2 regions of the Streptomyces sp. NPDC020965 genome follow, and region 2 is predicted to be linked to the other one. Evidence: riboswitches for the same ligand, from Rfam matches in the RefSeq annotation. Region 2 holds a riboswitch; the other holds the start of a gene.

Region 1 (4,412 bases), on a different contig from region 2:
GCGCAGGCGGCGCCGGACCTGGACTCCTACCTCCGTACCTCGGCGACGCGGAGCGTGGACCGCCGCGGGGCCGCGATCCTGTGGCAGCGCGAGGCCCGCCATCTGCCCGAGGCCAGCCGCGAGGAACTCCGGCGCGCGCTCGGCGACATCGCCGGCCGGGTCGGCGCACTGCTCAAGGACGCCCGACCAGAGCTCTCCCCCGCGGACCGGGAGTTGACCGCCTGGTCCGTGGTGTCGGTCTTAGGCAGCATCTCGGGCCACCGGACCTCGCTCCCGCGGCGCCGTTTCGAACAACTCCTCTACGAACTGGGCAGTGTCGTCGCCCATCAGCCGCTCGGCTCGCCGGCGACCGCCGTTGACGACGAGCCCGGCCCGCCCCAGTCCTACGCCGACCTCGCCGGCTCCCGAAGGGAAGAGGTGCTCAACGCCGCGATCCGGCTCTTCGACGAGCGCGGCTTCCAGTCGGTCAGCACGGACGATATCGGGGAGGCCACCGGGACCACCGGACCCAGCATCTACAAGCATTTCCCGAGCAAGACCGACCTCCTGGTCGCCGCGGTGCTGCGCGGCGGAGAACAGCGCAGGTCAGCTACGGAACGGGCACTCACCCGAGCGAGTACCCCGCAGGAGAGCCTGTACGGGCTGCTGCGCTCCTACATCGAGTTCGCCCAGCGGCACAGCCATCTGATCGGTCTGCTGATCGGTGAGCTCGATCAACTCCCGGAGAAAGAACGCAAATCGGCCCGCCAGGTGCAGCGCGACTACCTCGCCCTGTGGGTCCGTGTCCTCGACGAGGTCGGACCCGGTCTCGACACGGCCGAGGCCAGGATCACCGTCAGCGCGGTCCTGACCGTCGTGGACAACGCGGTGCGCACCGGCAGGCTGGGGGAGCGACCGGACCTCGCGGACCGCCTCTTCGAGATCGGCACGGCACTGCTGCTCCGAAGCGGCTCAAGCTCATGACCCACCGGCCCGTCAGCACCTCCGCGTACGGGAGCCGGACGGCGGCGGAGTAGGCCGCGGAAGACGAGCGTCCCCGGGCTGTCGCGACGACGACCGGCTCTGTGTGCCGGGCCCCGGGCATCGAGGCGGAAAGGATCCCCGGTCAGAGGACGAGGCGAGGTGCGCCGGTTCCCCGACCGAGACGGCCTTCGTACCGCTCCCTTGTCGCTGTGAGGAGCACGGGATCGGACGAAGGCCGCCTGCACGGTCCGGACCGGAAAAGCCCCGACCAGGTTCGAGCCGCGTTCGACGCCGGACCATGGATGACGGGTTCAGCGTCCAAGAGCGGCACGGCACAACGGAGTTCGATCTCAACCGTGTCGGTCGACCGGCGCGGCACCGGCGTCAGGCACGGTCCGTCCGCCGGTCAGGTGCCGGCGCGGCGCTGGCGGGGTACCGCGCCTCAGGACACGGCCCTCGGGCCCCAGGCGCGCCGGTCCGTCAGGGCCGGCTTCCTGCCGAGGTGGCCTTCCCGGACCAGGACCGCGAGGGAGTCCAGGATCACGCGCGAGCTGAGCAGTGCCGTCTGTTCCGCCCAGTCGTACGGGGGAGCGCATTCGACGACTTCCAGTCCGGCGAGGCCGGGGGCCGAGATCATCCTGATGAGGTTCAGGGCTTCCCTCGGCAGCAGACCCCCTGGCTCCGGCCAGCCGGTGCCAGGCACGAAGCCCGCGTCGATGACGTCGATGTCGAAGGAGAGATACACCGCCTTGGCGCCCTTCCACGCCGTTTCCAGCGCGATTTCCGCGACCTTCTCGATACCGACCCGTTCGACGTCCCCCACCGTGATGATGGTGGTGCCCCGCTCACGTCCGACCTTGACTCCGGCTCGTGGTGACTGCCAGCCGCCGATGCCGATCTGGACCAGGTTTGTCGCCGGAGCGTTCTTGATGTTCGTCGCGTGGAACCACGGCGTGGTGTGCATGCGTTCATCCAGGTCGGTCTCCTGGGTGTCCACGTGCCGGTCGAAGTGAATGATGCCGATGTTCCCGTCGACGTACGGCGCCATTCCGCGGATCGTCGGGTAGCCGATGGAGTGGTCACCGCCCAGGATGACCGGGAAGACGCCGCGCTGGTATACATGCGCCATCGCCTGGCTGATCTGGTCGAACGACTTCTCCAGATTGCCCGGGATGGTGAACACGTCTCCGATGTCGACGATGTTCAGTTGTTCGCGCAGGTCGACACCCAGTTCAAAGCAGTAGGTGCCGAACAGGTTCGTTGACCGTCGAATTCCCTGTGGTCCGAATCGGGCGCCGGGCCGGTATGTGGCACCGGAGTCGAGAGGTGCCCCGAACACGGCGACCTCGGCGTCCTCAACCTGGTTGACGTCCTCCAGGAAGGGAGACTTGAGGAAGGTTCCCCGTTCGCCGGCGAAGTGCGGCAATTCACCGCGCGAGAAGGTGGGAATCGTCTTGTCGACGAGCGTCGGCGATCCGGGCAACCCGAAGGCGAGTCCCCGCTCGATCTCCTCGTCGTGACGGAACAGCGAAATCCGCTCTTCAGCATCCTGCGCCCACTTGCCTTCCTTCATGGCGAAGGCGTCGCTGTGTGAGTGGCTGTGCTGGTGCGCGTGTGAATGGCCGGATCCAGAAGTGGGCGAGGTTTCCTGGCCGCCATGGGGAGAGTCGCTCCCCGATGGTGCCGTGTTGTTTTCCTGCTCATGGGGCTTGGGCGTTTTCGGCATTTCAGCCTCCAACGAGGCCGTCTTTACGCGGAACCGGTACGGCCACCCTCGTCGGCGGGCGCTCTGTTAGCACCTCATCGGCACCCTAGCACCGAAGCATGAGTAGTTCAGCAGTTGCCTGTCCTCGGCACCGAAGCCGCCGCGGAACAGCTTGACCGGCACCTCACCGGCCGGCAGTTGCCGCCCAACGGGGAAATCCCCGAACATCCCGCAGACGGAAAAGGCGGCCCCCGCGCCGGGCATGCAGCACAGCAGCGGCACCCGACCGGGCGTACAGCCCCCTCCGGGGTGCGCCCCCTGTCGCGCCACCGCGGGCTCCGGTGTGAACTGGGTTCCCACCGGTTACCCGGGTGGCAGAGGTCCCGGTGCCGCGGACGGTCCGGCCGGGCCGCGGCTAGCGGTGGCGGACGAAGGAGACATGCGATGCCGGCAGGATCGAGCCCCAAGCGGGAACGCCAGTACGAGCACATCAGGGACGGCGCTCAGAAGCGCGGAGCCTCCACCGGCCGGGCGAAGGAGATCGCGGCCCGGACGGTGAACAAGGAACGCGCGCGGGCCGGGGAGTCGAAGACCGCGAGCAGGACCTCCACCCATGACCCGAAGTCCGCCTCTCAGCGTGGCGGGCAGCGCTCCCACAGCGGAGCCCAGGGCCCCACCAGGGACCAGCTCTACGCGGAGGCGAGGAAGAAGAACATCGACGGCCGCTCCACCATGAACAAGGACCAGCTCAAACGCGCACTCGGTCGATGACCACGGGTGACTCCGGCCAGGACGGAATGGCCGGTCACTGAGCCAGGATTCCCCCGCTGCGGCTGCGGCTGCGGCTGCGGCTGCGGCTGGGGGAGGGGTCTGCTTCGCCGGTTCTGCGGTGCTCCGCGCACGGTGTCGGCCCTGAGCTGACCGGGTCGGCCCTGAGCTGTCCGGGCCGGGTCCCGGCGACGCGGTGGATGGCGGTGGCTCCACCGCGGTCCACGAGGCAGTGCGGACGTTTCCATCAGGGAGACCTCTCAGGCTCAGGGCAGGCGACCTGGCCGGCCGCGCAGCCCATATCCTGAGGGGCGGCAACACGGGATATCTCCCCGCAGGGGGATGCAGGCGGGTGGGCGGTACCTCCCGCGCCCGTTCTTCTCGCTGTCTCAGGTCCAGTCCAGGTGCAAGCTGTAGGCGCCAGAATTGCGGTGAAATGAACATGCCTGCGGGCGGTACCCGGATCAGCGTTGTGATCGCCGACGATCAGGATCTGGTGCGAGCCGGATTTCGCATGATCCTGGACGCCCAGCCGGGCATCGAGGTGGTCGGCGAAGCAGCGGATGGTGTGGAGTGCGTGGAGCTGGCGCGGCGTCTCCGTCCTCATGTGGTGCTGGCCGACATTCGGATGCCGCGGCTGGACGGCTTGGCAGTGACTCGGCGGCTGGCGGGACCGGGGGTGGCCGATCCGTTGAACGTGGTGGTGATCACGACGTTCGATCAGGACGACTACGTGCGCACCGCCCTGCGCAACGGCGCATGTGGGTTCTTGTTGAAGGACGCCACACCGGCTTTGCTGGTGGAGGCGGTGCACGCGGCCGCACGGGGGGACGCGCTGGTATCGCCCGCCGTGACCGTGCGCCTGTTGAAGAGGCTGGAGCAGGCCGAGCTCGCCGCGGTGCCGGCCGACGCGGAGACGTTCGGGTTGAGCGTGCGAGAGCTGGACATCGTGCGGCTGATCGCGGTGGGCCGTACC
Region 2 (4,412 bases):
CCCGCAACGGCTCCGGTGTCACCGCGTACATCATCGACTCGGGCATCTACGCCAGCCACCCCGACTTCGGCGGCCGTGCCCGCAATGTCTTCGACGCCTTCGGCGGTAACGGCGCGGACTGCAACGGTCACGGTACGCATGTCGCGGGCACGGTGGGCGGCACGACGTACGGTGTGGCCAAGGGCGTTCAGCTGCGCGGTGTGCGGGTGCTCGACTGCCAGGGCTCTGGCTCGTTCTCCGCCATCATCGCCGGGTTCGACTGGGTCCGGCAGAACGCCGTCAAGCCCGCGGTCGCCAACGCGTCCCTCGGCGGCGGCTACTCGGCCGCCCTCAACAACGCGGCCACCGCCCTCGCCGGCTCCGGTGTCCACACCACGGTCGCGGCGGGCAACAACAACCGGGACGCCTGTGGCTACTCCCCGGCGAGCGCGGCCGGCGCCCTCTCGATCGCCGCTTCCGACTCCGGCGACAACAAGGCCGGCTTCAGCAACTTCGGGCAGTGCGTCGACCTCTACGGTCCCGGCGCGAACATCCTCTCGACCCGTTCCGGCGGCGGAACCACCACCATGAGTGGTACGTCGATGGCCGCACCGCACGTGGCGGGTGTGGCGGCGCTCTACAAGGCGACCTACGGAGACGCCTCCAGCCCCACGGTGAACAACTGGATCATCAACAACAGCACCGCCAACGCGATCCGGGGCAATGTCAGCGGCACCCCGAACCGGCTGCTGTTCAAGTCCACTCTCTGATTCGACTTCCTCGCGGTACGGAGCGGCCTCGGACGCGGTGCCTCTCCGTACCCATGCGGCCGTACGGGGCTGAAGCATGCCGCAGGCCGCCGGGGCGAGTGCGTGCCCGCGCTCGGGGAAAAATCGGAAAGCCTGCCGGGCTGACCCGTGAGGGCGGCCCGGCAGGCTTTCCGGTGCGCGGCTTCGCCGAGAGCGGCCGGCTTATGCCTAAGGCACTGTCCAGCCGGCTTCGAATCCGACGGCGGCCACGACGGTCACCGCGGGTTCGGTGCCTCCGGCAGTTGGTGCTCGGCCTTCGGCCCCGGCTTGGTCTTGACGAACTTCAGGCCGATGACGCACAGGATGATCCCGCCGAGGAACACGACCTTGAGTGCGGACGTGGGCTCCTCGCCTGTGAGCATGGCGTAGATGACCGTCAGGGCCGCCCCGATGCCGATCCAGACCGAGTAGGCCACACTGATCGGAATCCGGATCATCGCATAGCCGAGACCGGCCATGCTGAGCGCCAGCCCGATGAAGAAGACGACGGTGGGAACGGTTTTGCTCAGCCCGTCGGACTGACCGAGGGCGGTGGCCCAGACGGCCTCGAACACGGCACTGATGAGAAGAATCGCCCAAGGCATTAGCTGACCGCCTTCAGTCCGACGACACAACCGACGAGACCCAACAGAAGGATCACGCGGCCGGTGGAGGCGCGCTCCTGGCCGGTCACCATGGCCCAGACGGCGGTGAGCACCGCTCCGATACCGACCCAGACGGCGTAGGCAGTCCCCGTGGGCAGGCTCTTCATGGCGAATGCCAGGCCCGTCATGCTTGCTGTGAGGGCTACCCCGAAGACGACGGTCGGGATGGGGCGCTTGAAGTTCTTTGATGCTGATAGTGCTGTGGCCCAGACGGCCTCCAGCACTCCTGATACGACGAGAATGAACCACGCCATGGCGGAACTGACCTCCCAATGGCCAGTCTTGTCGCTGAGCGGGTACTGATCCGTCGTCCGCAGGCCCTACCAGGGCCTCAATACTTTTATAGCACAACGGATCAGCGTTCTCGCCGCTCGCTCGCGGAGAGGCTCCGTACCCCTGATCGCGGTGCCCTCGCCCCCGGCGTCTGCGCTGTGACGGCGATCTCCTTCCGATGCACTCGCCACTCCCGGTGATGGGTGCAGTGCGCACCGTGCGCGCGTTGGGCTGGATCGGTGAACCGCCGGTGACCGTCTGCGCTCCGTGGGGGGCGGGCGGGTGTCTGCCAGGTTCGGGGCTGTGCTCATCACCATCATCGCGCTGGGACTGTGCCTGCCGCGCACCGGCAACCGACCTCAGCTCGTGGCACTGCTGGTGATCACCGCACTGCTGACCGGAGCCCTGCTGATGATCCGCGATGTGGAACGTCCTTTCACCGGCCTGGTCCGGGTGCAGCCCACCGCGATCGCGGAGACCGAAGCCCAAGCCACTCGCGCATTCCAGGCGACGTACGGCACGGACGGACTGCCCTGTGACGCCCAGGGCCGCAAGCGAACGTGACCAGTCGACACCGTGGATATGACGAGGCGATCCGCGCGATCGGCTCAAGCGTCGTCTGCCGCCATCACCGTGTGATGCGCCAGGCCGGCGGGGGGCCCGGAGGTGGTGGCAGTGCGGGTGGGCCCCTTGCCGGCCTGCGGTGCTGGTCAGACGAAGTTGTTGAAGGCGATGCCGCTGGTGAGGGGGGTGAGGCCGTTGCTCTGGGCGCCGTCGATCTTCACGGTCTGCCCGGAGACGTGTTTGACGTAGATGCGCATGACAAAGGTGCGGGTGCCGCAGGAGGCTTCTATGGGGATGTTGTTCAGGGCGTAGTAGGCGGCGGTGTGGTGGGCGTCATCGCTGATGGTGCGGGTAGCTGCGTCGTTATGGGTGACGCAGGTGTGGCCGGTGGTGTTGAGCTGGATGAGTTCGAATCGGGTGTCGACGACCGCTCCGGGCCCCTTGGGGCCGCTCCACATGCCGGAAAGGCAGGATTTGGTCTTCGTGTAGCAGGTGGTGAGGCCGAGGTTGGCCTGGGCGGAGACGCTGATGGCGTCGGGGTGGGCCTGCCACTGGTGGACGGGCGTGCCGTCGTCGTAGAAGACCCAACTGTCCGTATTGGTGGGGGCGTTCCCGACGTAGGTGCAGGTACCGGTGGTGGCGTTGCTCGCGCAGTTGGGGTTCTGCCACCAGTGGGCGCCGGGCCGGTCGCTGTCGCTGGACTGAAGCCAGGTGCTGCCTGCCTTGGCCGTCAGATAGAGGCTGCCGGGCAGGGTGGTGTAGGCCCAGACCTTGAGGATGCAGGTGTAGGTGCCCGCGGCCGGTGCGGTGAACAGCAGATCGGTGTAGAGCGGGAGACGGCCCGGGGTGGCGTAGCTCGTGGTGTCGTAGCCCTCGTGGTTGCGGGCCGAGGCTGCCTCCACGCTGGCCGGGTTCCCGGATGCGTCATTGCAGAAGATGTATATGGTCTTGCCGACGTTGCCCGTGCCCGAGTTCGTGGTCTCGACCCGGCCGCGCAGGTGCCGTTTCTCCCCTGCGGCCATCGTCAACGTCTGTTGGAGCACGTGCACCGCGGGGGTGTCGTCATAAACCGCGGTGTCGGTACCCAGGGTCACTCGGGTGTTGGTGACCGCGGCCGAGCTGCCGGTGGCCGCGGTGCCGGTCGCACCCGCCGGTGTGTTCCACAGCGGTATCAACGCCAACGCGAGGACTGCCGTCACGGTGGTGCGCCACCATCTGGTCCGTGCCTTCATAGGGTCAGTGCTCCTTGTCATGAAGGGGGATGGGCCCTGGGCCGGGGTACCGACCCGGAGAACTCCCTTGCTGCGACGATTGCTTGATCGTAGCGATCACCTGTCGGCACCACCGGAATACACGAACCGCTCGGCGGGTGATGGGTGGGAAGCGGCCTCGACAGGGCGACGGCCAGGAGCTCCCCGGGCATCCAGGAGCCAAGTCCTGCCCGGCCTTTCGACATGGCCGTTCGGAGGGCGGCCGGTCTCTGCCGGTCAGGCGATCCAGACCAGCAGACCGTGCCGGAGACGGGCCGCCGTCCTGAAGAAGGCGGCGAGATCCTGGTACGCGACCGCCACGTCGTCCAGCCGCTCACCCGGTTCGGCGTCCGCGTAGGGATAGATCCCCGCCTCCGCCAGCTCGGCCAGGGCGACTCCCTCGATGAGTCCCTCCGGCGTGATCGCCGCCATGGCTCGGACGGCGACCTCCACCCGCTCCGGGCTTATGGTCCGGGGCGGCCCGTACCCCCACTCCTCCGCGCCGGGGATCTCCTCCTCGCCGTGCACCACGTTCACCTCAACGCCCCTGAGCCTCAGCAGATACTCCAGCGCGTGCCACATCTTCCCGGTGCTGTGCAGCCGGCTCCCGCGGACGGGTGTGCCGTCGTCCTGCCCCGCGGCCAACTGCTCCTCGACGAACTCCCAGCCCCAGTCCGGATCCTGGACCGCTCGATCCAGCTCAGCGGGGGTGAGGCGGGCGTATTCTCCGATCATGCTCATGGCCGGATCATAGGGTCCACCACTGACAACGCCCCGGGCGTTCACCACCTGGATCACCCACGCCATCCCGCAACGCCAGGGGTGTTGTCACCTGGCGGTCGCCGTACGGGCGTACCTGCCCGGGGTGATGCCCACAACCCGCTTGAAGTGCC

What was found. Region 2 has a riboswitch for guanidine ahead of ACH4S7_RS21110 (DMT family transporter). Riboswitches for the same ligand answer to the same signal wherever they lie in the genome.
Region 1: another riboswitch for guanidine. It lies ahead of ACH4S7_RS33940 (agmatinase family protein); the one in region 2 lies ahead of ACH4S7_RS21110 (DMT family transporter).

What each region holds. Positions count from the first base shown of each region.
Region 1 is NZ_JBIRRE010000016.1:93,519-97,930, reverse strand. It holds gene ACH4S7_RS33945 (TetR/AcrR family transcriptional regulator) at 1-963, shown strand, start outside; gene ACH4S7_RS33940 (agmatinase family protein) at 1,406-2,536, opposite strand; guanidine-III (ykkC-III) riboswitch at 2,701-2,767, opposite strand; gene ACH4S7_RS33935 (plasmid stabilization protein) at 3,113-3,439, shown strand; gene ACH4S7_RS33930 (response regulator) at 3,879-4,412, shown strand, end outside.
Region 2 is NZ_JBIRRE010000006.1:455,729-460,140, reverse strand. It holds gene ACH4S7_RS21120 (S8 family peptidase) at 1-749, shown strand, start outside; gene ACH4S7_RS21115 (DMT family transporter) at 1,004-1,372, opposite strand; gene ACH4S7_RS21110 (DMT family transporter) at 1,372-1,686, opposite strand; guanidine-III (ykkC-III) riboswitch at 1,704-1,767, opposite strand; gene ACH4S7_RS21105 (hypothetical protein) at 2,009-2,269, shown strand; gene ACH4S7_RS21100 (hypothetical protein) at 2,416-3,501, opposite strand; gene ACH4S7_RS21095 (YfbM family protein) at 3,757-4,260, opposite strand; gene ACH4S7_RS21090 (AraC family transcriptional regulator) at 4,348-4,412, opposite strand, start outside.